2 regions of the Idiomarina sp. HB genome follow, and region 1 is predicted to be linked to the other one. Evidence: riboswitches for the same ligand, from Rfam matches in the RefSeq annotation. Region 1 holds a riboswitch; the other holds the start of a gene.
What was found. A riboswitch is a leader RNA that binds a small molecule or an ion and turns the genes downstream of it on or off. The one in region 1 is predicted to bind thiamine pyrophosphate.
Positions count from the first base shown of each region.

Region 2: another riboswitch for thiamine pyrophosphate. It lies ahead of VBY75_RS12235 (TonB-dependent receptor); the one in region 1 lies ahead of thiC (phosphomethylpyrimidine synthase ThiC).

Region 1 is NZ_JAYLVU010000001.1:355,101-360,040, reverse strand. Features, by position in the region: gene VBY75_RS01850 (multicopper oxidase domain-containing protein) at 1-662, shown strand, start outside; gene VBY75_RS01845 (formylglycine-generating enzyme family protein) at 674-1,426, shown strand; gene VBY75_RS01840 (SCO family protein) at 1,419-2,045, shown strand; TPP riboswitch at 2,089-2,207, shown strand; gene thiC (phosphomethylpyrimidine synthase ThiC) at 2,291-3,994, shown strand; gene thiE (thiamine phosphate synthase) at 3,991-4,940, shown strand, end outside.
Region 2 is NZ_JAYLVU010000004.1:246,171-251,110, reverse strand. Features, by position in the region: gene VBY75_RS12240 (YkoF family thiamine/hydroxymethylpyrimidine-binding protein) at 1-110, opposite strand, end outside; gene VBY75_RS12235 (TonB-dependent receptor) at 122-2,251, opposite strand; TPP riboswitch at 2,304-2,402, opposite strand; gene fre (NAD(P)H-flavin reductase) at 2,453-3,154, opposite strand; gene ubiD (4-hydroxy-3-polyprenylbenzoate decarboxylase) at 3,155-4,627, opposite strand; gene rho (transcription termination factor Rho) at 4,635-4,940, opposite strand, start outside.

The DNA.
Region 1 (4,940 bases):
CTATGCCACACTCTATGGATTTCCATAGCGGAACAGTAGCGGCGGAAGACAAGTGGCGTACCATTTCTCCGGGTGAAACTATTGAGTTTGAATGGATAGCCAACTACGCCGGTACTTACATGTACCACTGTGGTACTTCCAGTGTGCTTATGCACACAGCTATGGGCCAGTATGGTGCGGTTGTTGTATCGCCCAAAGACGGTTACACAACTGATAAAGACGTTGATCACGAGTACGTTTTGGTGCAATCAGAGCACTATTTGGAAGAAGCGGCTGAAGGTAATTATATTTACAACCACGGCGCAGCGCTCGATCGTCAACCAAGCCACGTTACTTTTAATGGTCATGTTGCAGCTCTTAGCGACAACCCATTACGTGCAAACGAAGGTGACCGGGTACGCCTACATGTATTAAACGCAGGCCCGTCCGGCACATCAAGCTTCCACGTTATTGGAGCGATTTTTGACCGCGTGTGGTACGAAGGCGACCCGCGTAACGAGTGGTACGGAATGCAAACTGTTTTGCTGGGTGCCAGTAACAGTGCAACCATCGACTTTATTGTTCCGGAAGAAGGCATTTACAAACTGGTTGATCATGAATTTGCTGATGCAGAACGTGGTGCAGCTGGTGCGTTAATTGCCGGCCCTCGTAAAGAGAAATAAGGGGAAAGGTTATGGTTAAGTGGCTTGGAGTTGCAGGTGTTTTGTTTTCACCGTTAGTGCTCGCGGACCCAGTCCTGATTAACGGTGGTCCTTTCGAACCTCCGGTATTACTGGACAAAGAGCGCCTCAGCATTGAAATGGACAGTTTTATGCTGGATGCAACTCCGGTCACTAACCAAGCTTACCTGGAATTTGTACATGAGAACCCTCGTTGGCAACGAGATAACATCGCTGCCCTGTTCCACGATGGAAACTATCTGAAACACTGGAGTGGGAACACCGCTATTGCAGAGGATAGAGAAAACGAACCTGTGACTTATGTTTCCTGGTTTGCCGCACGAGAATACTGCGCCGCTCAAGGTGGTCGGTTGCCCAGTCTTAATGAGTGGGAATATGCTTCTGTGCTATATCGGCAACAGCAAAACATTAGTGACAATGACTACGCACGCAAACTGTTTGCCTGGTATAGCCAGCCACACACGAGTAAACAACAAACTGTTGATCCAAACGCAGACCAACTGATGCATATGCACGACCGCGTCAACGAATGGGTGAACGACTATCAATTATTATTAAGTAACGGCGATGATGTCGATTTGCTCTCCGGTTCTTGTGGCGACGGAGCGCGCTTTATGTCCAGTTTCACCAACTCCAATTACGCCACATTTTTCCGTTATCAGTCTCGCAGTGATTACGCTCCTCAAAGTGCAACCAGCACTATGGGATTCCGCTGCGCATACGACCTGGAGAACGACCATGAATAAATTCTTTCAACTTACTGCTCTGGCTTCATTGGTGTTCTCTGCGCAGTTAATGGCGCAAGATCATTCACACCACAATAAGCACGGTGACCATAGCAATCACACAACAATGAATGCGGCAGAAGTGTCTCACTCCCAGTCGGTATACCAAATTGATGCGTCCTGGAAGACACATCAAAAAAATGAGTTAAAACTGTCTGAGCTTGAAGGAACACCGGTAATTATTTCGATGATTTACGGCAGTTGCACCACCGCCTGCCCGGTGTTGGTTCATGACGTAAAACGCTTATACAGCAAGCTGGACGAAGATACCCAAAAGCACGTTAAGCTTGTTATGGTGAGCTTCGACACTAATCGCGATACACCCGAGGCACTAGCCGACTACGTTAAGCAATATAAGCTTAACAACGACAACTGGCTGTTTCTGAACGGTTCAGAGCAGGACATCAGAACACTTGCTACAGTACTTGGAGTGAGATATCGCCAACGTCCCGACGGTGATTTTGATCACAGCAATTTGATCACCATTCTCGATAAGCAAGGGGTTATTGCTGAGCGTATAGAGGGCTTAAGCCAGCCGATGGATAAGCCTGCAAAAGTTGTCACTAAACTGGTTAGATAATAACGGCGGTTGCATTCGCTCTAAGATTTTGTTCCACTAAAAAAGAATCTTGTCGGAGTGCCGGTTACTTTATTGAGTAAGTAGTCGGCTGAGACCGCAATTGCGGGATCCGTTGAACCTGATCAGGCTAATACCTGCGAAGGGAACAAGAGAGCACCAGCATGACACAACCGTCGTTTCTGCGCTGGTGTTCCTTTCAACACTCCTGACAAGCATCTCTAACATCAACAAAATGAGAGAATGCTATGTCAACTGCACCATCGAATAACCGTTTAAACCGCCAACAGGCTGAATCTTTTTTATCCTCACTTTCCGGGCATTATTACCCTAATTCCAGCCGTGAATTTCTGTCCGGCACTAACGATATCCAGGTGCCCTTTCGCCGCATTCATCTAAGCGAAACTTTGCACCAGCCCACGCCTGGCGTTAAGTTACCACCTAACGAACCGGTGGATGTGTATGATACCTCCAGTGTCTACGGTGACCCGGACGCTACAATTGACGTTAAAGCGGGTTTGAAAAAGGTTCGTGAGAACTGGATTCAGCAACGACACCGCGAGAGTCAACAAAACAATCACGGTATTACTCAACTGGCCTACGCCCGGCGTGGCATCGTTACTCCGGAGATGGAGTTCATTGCACTGCGCGAGAATATGGGTCGGGAGCATCTGGAAAACCCCATAACGCCCGAGTTTGTTCGCGATGAAGTTGCCAGTGGGCGCGCAATTATACCCGTTAATACCCATCATCCCGAATCAGAACCAATGATCATTGGACGCAACTTTTTAGTGAAAGTGAACGCCAATATCGGTAATTCCTCGGTCAGTTCGTCCATTGAAGAAGAAGTTGAGAAGCTGGTATGGGCCACGCGCTGGGGCGCTGATACCGTTATGGACTTATCGACCGGCCGTAATATTCACCAAACTCGGGAATGGATCTTACGCAACAGTCCAGTCCCTATTGGTACTGTCCCCATTTACCAGGCACTAGAGCGCGTCAATGGCATTGCCGAGGATCTGAACTGGCCAGTATTTAAAGACGTACTGCTGGAACAGGCTGAGCAAGGAGTCGACTACTTTACGATTCACGCCGGCGTACTGCACGACTTCATTAAACTGACCGCAAAGCGGGTTACCGGCATTGTTTCGCGCGGCGGTTCAATTATGGCGAAATGGTGTATGGCGCACCAGCAAGAGAGCTTTCTTTACCAGCACTTCCGGGATATCTGCAAAATTTGTGCGAAATATGACATATCACTGTCTTTAGGTGACGGCCTGCGCCCCGGATCAATAGCCGACGCTAACGATGAAGCTCAGTTCGCAGAACTTCGGGTACTCGGCGAGTTGACTCAAATAGCCTGGGAATACGATGTGCAGGTGATGATAGAAGGCCCAGGCCATGTGCCCATGCATAAAATTCAGGAAAATATGGATGAGCAGTTAAAGCATTGTCATGGCGCGCCGTTCTATACCTTAGGGCCGCTAACCACCGATATCGCCCCCGGTTACGACCATATTACTTCAGGTATTGGTGCTGCCATGATCGGCGCTTTTGGCTGTGCCATGCTCTGCTACGTAACACCGAAAGAACACTTAGGTCTGCCTAATAAAGAAGATGTTAAACAAGGGATGATCGCCTACAAGATAGCTGCTCATGCCGCCGATTTAGCCAAAGGTCACCCGGGTGCTCAGGCGCGGGATGACGCTATGTCAAAAGCCCGCTTTGAGTTTCGCTGGGAGGATCAGTTTAACCTGGCGTTGGATCCTGTAACTGCCCGCAGCTATCACGACGAAACGCTGCCGCAGGATTCGAACAAAACCGCGCAGTTTTGCTCCATGTGCGGTCCTAAGTTCTGCTCCATGAAAATTTCTCACGAGGTGCGTCAATACAATCCGGACACTCGCATTGATGTAAAAGTAAAAGATGCGGCGACCGAAGGAGCAGAATGATGTCGGTACCTGTCGTATGGACCATCGCAGGTTCCGACAGCGGCGGTGGCGCAGGCATTCAGGCGGACTTGCACACGTTCCGTAGTCTGAACGTGCATGGCTGCAGTGTCATAACCACAATTACCGCCCAAAACTCTGTTGAAACCACCGGGCTATTCCCTTTAGCTGCTGACGCCATTCGTCAGCAGTTGGAATGCCTGCAACAGGACATGCCGTCTGCTGCGATAAAAATTGGGTTGCTTAGTAATGTGCAACAGCTTCAGTGTGTGGCTGACTTTTTAAAGCAATGGCCTGATACCCTTCCCCGACCTTTCGTGGTTTGGGATCCGGTCGTTGTCAGCACTCAGCAGGATAGGCTGTCAGAGCTGCTCCCGGAACACTGTACGGAGTTGCTCCCACTGGTTGATATTATGACACCGAATTTGGATGAGCTCAGTTGGTTGAGCGGCGTAGAAGTTATTGATGAAAACTCAATGTGTCGCGCCGCCGAAAAACTCTTTCATGCGGGACTAACTCAGATCCTTATCACTGGTACTGAGTTTGGTCACTCCGATGAAATCTCTGACTATTACCTTAGCGCCGATGAGCATATTCAGTACATTCAGCAAAAGCTGGAAACAAAGCACAGCCACGGAACCGGTTGTACCTTGTCTTCTGCCATTGCCGCGGCACTAGCACATGACTATCCACTTGAGGATGCCATAACAGTCGCTAATGCCTATGTCCATCAGGGCCTGATTGAGGCGAAAGGTATAGGCCGCGGACCAGGCCTTGTTGCTCATACACACTGGCCACAGAAAATTAAACATTTTCCAAGGATTAAAACGCCGGAGTTGCCCTGCGTTGACCTCCAGTTTCCCAGGCTGGACAAGGAACCCGGACTGTATCCGGTAGTAGATTCTTATGAGTGGATAGAAAAGCTCTTAAAACTGGGCATTAAAACGCT
Region 2 (4,940 bases), on a different contig from region 1:
GTCAGAACCGTTAACTCTGAATGCTGGTTTAAGCGCTCAATAAAGTCTTTTATGGTATCCAGATAGTTGTCAGCTAAAGGATACAACGACATTTCCACTGAAACTTGCATGTTACCCTCCTTTAAAACGACTTACTGACAGTAACCCCAAAGCGGCGGGGTTCACCATACTGCACGTAAGTTTCGGGGATGTACTCTTTACGTGGGTCATTACCAAAATAGAAGCCACGAACTTCATAGTCTTCATCTGTTAAATTACGACCCCAGAAACTGATACGCCAGTCTTGGTAATGATAGTTCAACGCAAGGTGCAATACTGCCATGCTATCGGCTTTTTGGTTATGCGAATCGGAGAAATAGAATTCATCTTTGCCGTCGGCCTGAATCACCCACTGGAAGTTCTCGCCGACCCAGCCCTCAAGGCCAATATTAAACTGGTAGTTAGGTGCTTGCGCCTGTTCACGGCCCGTCATGTCCATACCGTCTTCCGTTACAAAACCGTCAATTTCGGTTTTTAACCAACTGGCGGAAGCGAAAACAGCCAGCCAGTCAGTAAACTGATTTCGAATTTCTGCTTCCAGGCCATAGCCCGTGCCTTCCGCTGCATTTTCGATATAACCGACAAAAGACTGATCGCGATTCACCCAACCTTTTAGCTGAACATCGTCGCGCCAGTGGTAAAACGCGCTAACCCGTGAAGTTAAACGGCCATCGGGGCTACTACCTTTAACACCTAACTCAGTACTCCAGAGAATTTCGGGCGCGAAAGTTGCTCGCTCTAATAGATAGTTTTCTAATTCTTCCAGTCCCTGATCTTCAGCTTTACCCAGGGCTTCCCCATTAACACCTCCGGCTTTATAACCTCGAGCTACTGTTGCGTACAGGTAACTCTCATCGGAAGCTTGGTAGCGCAGACTGAAATTCCCGCCAACCATAGTGTCTTCTGGTTCTGCCGTGACGCCCCGACTGTCCAGATAGTCATTGTTATAACGCTCAACCCGCAAACCGGTAATGGTGCTAACACGGTCAGTCCAATGTTGGGTCAACTCGCCGTACAACGCACCGTGCTTGCTGTCATAATCGCTTTCAAAAATGGCCGGCACGCCTAAATCCCAATTAAAGTAATCGCGGGTTAACTGTACCGACTTATCGTAGTAATACAGGCCCAGGACCCATTCACTGTCAATGCCCAAAAGAGCTTCAGGATCATCTGAAAGCCAGCGAACTTCGGCTGTTTTGTCGTCACGTTCACGGAAGTACGCGTCAAAAGAAGAATATTCCCAGCCCGGAGCGATACCTTCGTAAGTCCAGTCTTCATCGTAGGCATAACCCGTGTCGGCATCTAGCTGGTTAACGGACATTTCCAGTCGGCTGTTATCAAAGCCCAGGTAACTCAACTGCAAACGCAGCGCCTGACTTTCTAAACGGTCAAAACCCGGCTCATCAGACAGAGTCTCGCGCGTGTTATCCAGACTGAAAGCGTCGTAACCATTATCGACATCGTTATAATGCAGAACCGTCTGCAGTAACCAGTCTTTGCTAAGCTCAGTATCGAGCAGTAAGCGGGCACTTAACTCATCGCGCTGTTCAGTGTCATCCCTATCCAGGTAAGTATTTTCCATATAGCCGTCTTGCTGGAACTGACTGACTGAGAAACGCGCGTTACCCAATACTCCCAGGCTACCGCCCATGGCTAAACCACCCATGGCTTCAGAATAATTTCCCGCCGATAACTGAAATTCACCGTTGAAATCGCTGCTCGGTGCCGTGCTATCAAGCAACAATAAGCCGGCCATCGCATTCACTCCAAAGCGACCACTTTGCGGACCACGGAAAACTTCGACCTGATTAATATCGAAAAGCGATGCGGCACTGCCTAGTCCGCTGTAATCAATGCCATCAATCAATAAGCCGACAGACGGTGTCACCGGATCAACAAACTGAGAACGCTCGCCAATACCACGAATTTGAATGAAACGAGCCGTGGAGGTACCACCTGAGAAGTTTACGTTGGCAAAGCTATTCAGGGTGTCCTGTAAATGCTGAGAGTGACGCTGCTGCATGGCGTCTTTATCGATAATAGAAACACTGCTGGTGGTTTCATTTAAGGTACGGCGGTGAAAGTCACCACTCACTTCAATAATTTCTATGTCTTGCGTATCTTGAGTGTCTTCTGCAACATCAGCAAATACAGGTGACGTGAATAGCGCAGTAGTTATGCTGGCTGCCAGGTATGAATGGATTATTTTCATGGATCATTTCCTCAAAACAACAGAGTCAGAAACGATCCGGTAAGGCTGTATTAGACGGGTTTTCTACCATCCCTACGCCAGTATTAACCGGATCAGGTTTTAAGGGTTCGCTAATGCATCTCAGCCGTTGCCGGCACCCCTTGGTAAAGCGGCGTCAGTATAACGCAGCTTATTCGTTAAACAAATTTACTTTCAGTACAATTAAATGAAGGACAGGGCATCGCCGTAAAGATTCTCTAACGGCACGCCTTTAGCCACAAAGTCGTCGCGGATAACGCGCACCATCTCAAAACGTCCAGCCATATAGACCTCACAGTCCGGCAAGTTTTTCTGTCTCGCCATAACCGCATGATGTACTAAGCCAATTGAATAAGACCAGTCGTTATCCGCGTCTTCGACCACCGGATGATAATCGAAATGTTCGTACTGGCCTGCTAAACGTTCCAATTCGTCATGCAAATACAGGTCGCTTAGGCTTTTTGCTCCCCAATAAAGGCTTAGTGAGCGCTCTGGTGACAAGCGTAAATGCTGCTGCAAAATAGAGTAAGCATAAGAAAACCCTGTACCACCGGCAATTAAAACCGCAGGCTGGGTACTTTCCTGACGATAAAAGGCACTACCATCCGGTGCATCAATCTCTAGTTCCCCGTCGGCGCGCACTTTATCCAAAACTTCCATTGCGTAGCTGTTATCCGGCGTAGCACCAACATGAAGTAACCACTCACTTTTATCTGAAGGACATGAAGCAATGCTAAAAGGCCGTTTGTCTCTTTCACCCATGACTACCATCAGATATTGGCCTGCTTTAAATTTAACCGGTTGCGGCAGTTGCAAACGCACTTCCCAAACAGCGTCCGCTAACTGGCGCGAAATATCGGCTTTACAGGTCATTTGTTGACTCATTCACGACTCCATAATGTTCAATTCGTCCCAAAGCTGGTCGACACGTTGCTTAACATCATCACTCATGACAATAGGCTCGCCCCATTCGCGGTCGGTTTCGCCTTGCCACTTATTGGTTGCATCCATACCCATTTTTGATCCAAGACCAGACACCGGAGAGGCAAAGTCGAGGTAATCAATTGGCGTGTTTTCAACCAAGGTAGTGTCGCGTGCCGGATCCATTCGGGTCGTCATGGCCCAAATCACATCTTTCCAGTCTCGCGCATTCACATCGTCGTCGCACACAATCACAAACTTGGTGTACATAAACTGACGAAGGAACGACCAGACCCCCATCATCACGCGCTTGGCGTGGCCCGGGTACTGCTTCTTCATAGTGACTACTGCTAAACGGTACGAACAGCCTTCCGGTGGCAAATAAAAATCGACAATTTCAGGAAACTGTTTTTGCAGCAACGGAATAAAAACTTCATTTAAAGCAACGCCCAGCACCGCAGGTTCGTCCGGCGGACGTCCGGTATAAGTGCTGTGATAAATTGGGTCTTTACGATGAGTCACATGAGTCACGGTGAATACCGGGAACTCATCCACTTCGTTGTAATACCCGGTATGGTCGCCATAAGGCCCTTCCGGCGCCATTTCGCCCGGCTCGATGTAACCTTCAAGAATGATTTCTGCATGCGCCGGTACTTGTAGTTCATTACTGATGCATTGCGTCACTTCGGTTTTGCTGTCGCGCAGCAGCCCGGCAAAAGCATATTCAGACAAGCTGTCCGGCACCGGTGTTACTGCACCTAAAATGGTCGCAGGATCAGCACCTAAGGCTACCGACACAGGGAATTTTTCACCCGGATGCTGCTGACACCACTCCTGGAAATCCAACGCGCCGCCGCGATGCGACAACCAGCGCATAATAAGCTTATTCGGCCCCAAAAGTTGCTGGCGATAAATGCCTAAGTTCTGGCGCTCTTTATGTGGCCCTCGAGTTACCGTAAGACCCCAGGTCACTAACGGCGCTACATCACCCGGCCAACAATGCTGAATCGGCAACTTAGTTAAGTCAACGTCATCGCCACTCATGACCACTTGCTGACACGGCGCCTTTTTAATGCTTTTCGGCGACATACTCAGCACTTTTTTGTACTTAGGCAGTAAATTCAGTGCGTCACGAAAGCCTTTAGGTGGCTCCGGCTCTTTTAAAAACGCCAGTAACTTACCGACATCCCGTAAAGCGGTCACCGATTCCTGCCCCATACCTAAAGCCACCCGCTCTGGCGTACCAAACAGGTTAGCTAATACCGGCATATCGTGGCCTTTCACGTTTTCAAACAATAAGGCAGGGCCTTCGGCTTTTAAGGTGCGGTCTGATATTTCGGTAATTTCTAGGTAGGGATCGATTTCTTGTTGGATGCGTTTAAGTTCACCGCGCTCCTCCAGGAGCGCGATGAAATCGCGCAAATCTTGATATTTCATACGCCGCTTAGCTGTTGCGTTGACGTTTCATCGATTCGAAGAATTCGTCATTGGTTTTGGTCATCTGCAGACGGTCAATCAAGAACTCCATGGCTTCAACTTCGCCCATTGGATGCATGATTTTGCGCAGGATCCACATTTTCTGCAGCTCGTCCGGAGTCGTTAACAACTCTTCACGACGTGTACCTGAACGATTGAAATCAATGGCAGGGAACACACGACGTTCAGCCAGCTTACGATTCAGGTGCAGCTCCATGTTACCGGTACCTTTAAACTCTTCGTAGATGACTTCGTCCATCTTCGAACCAGTATC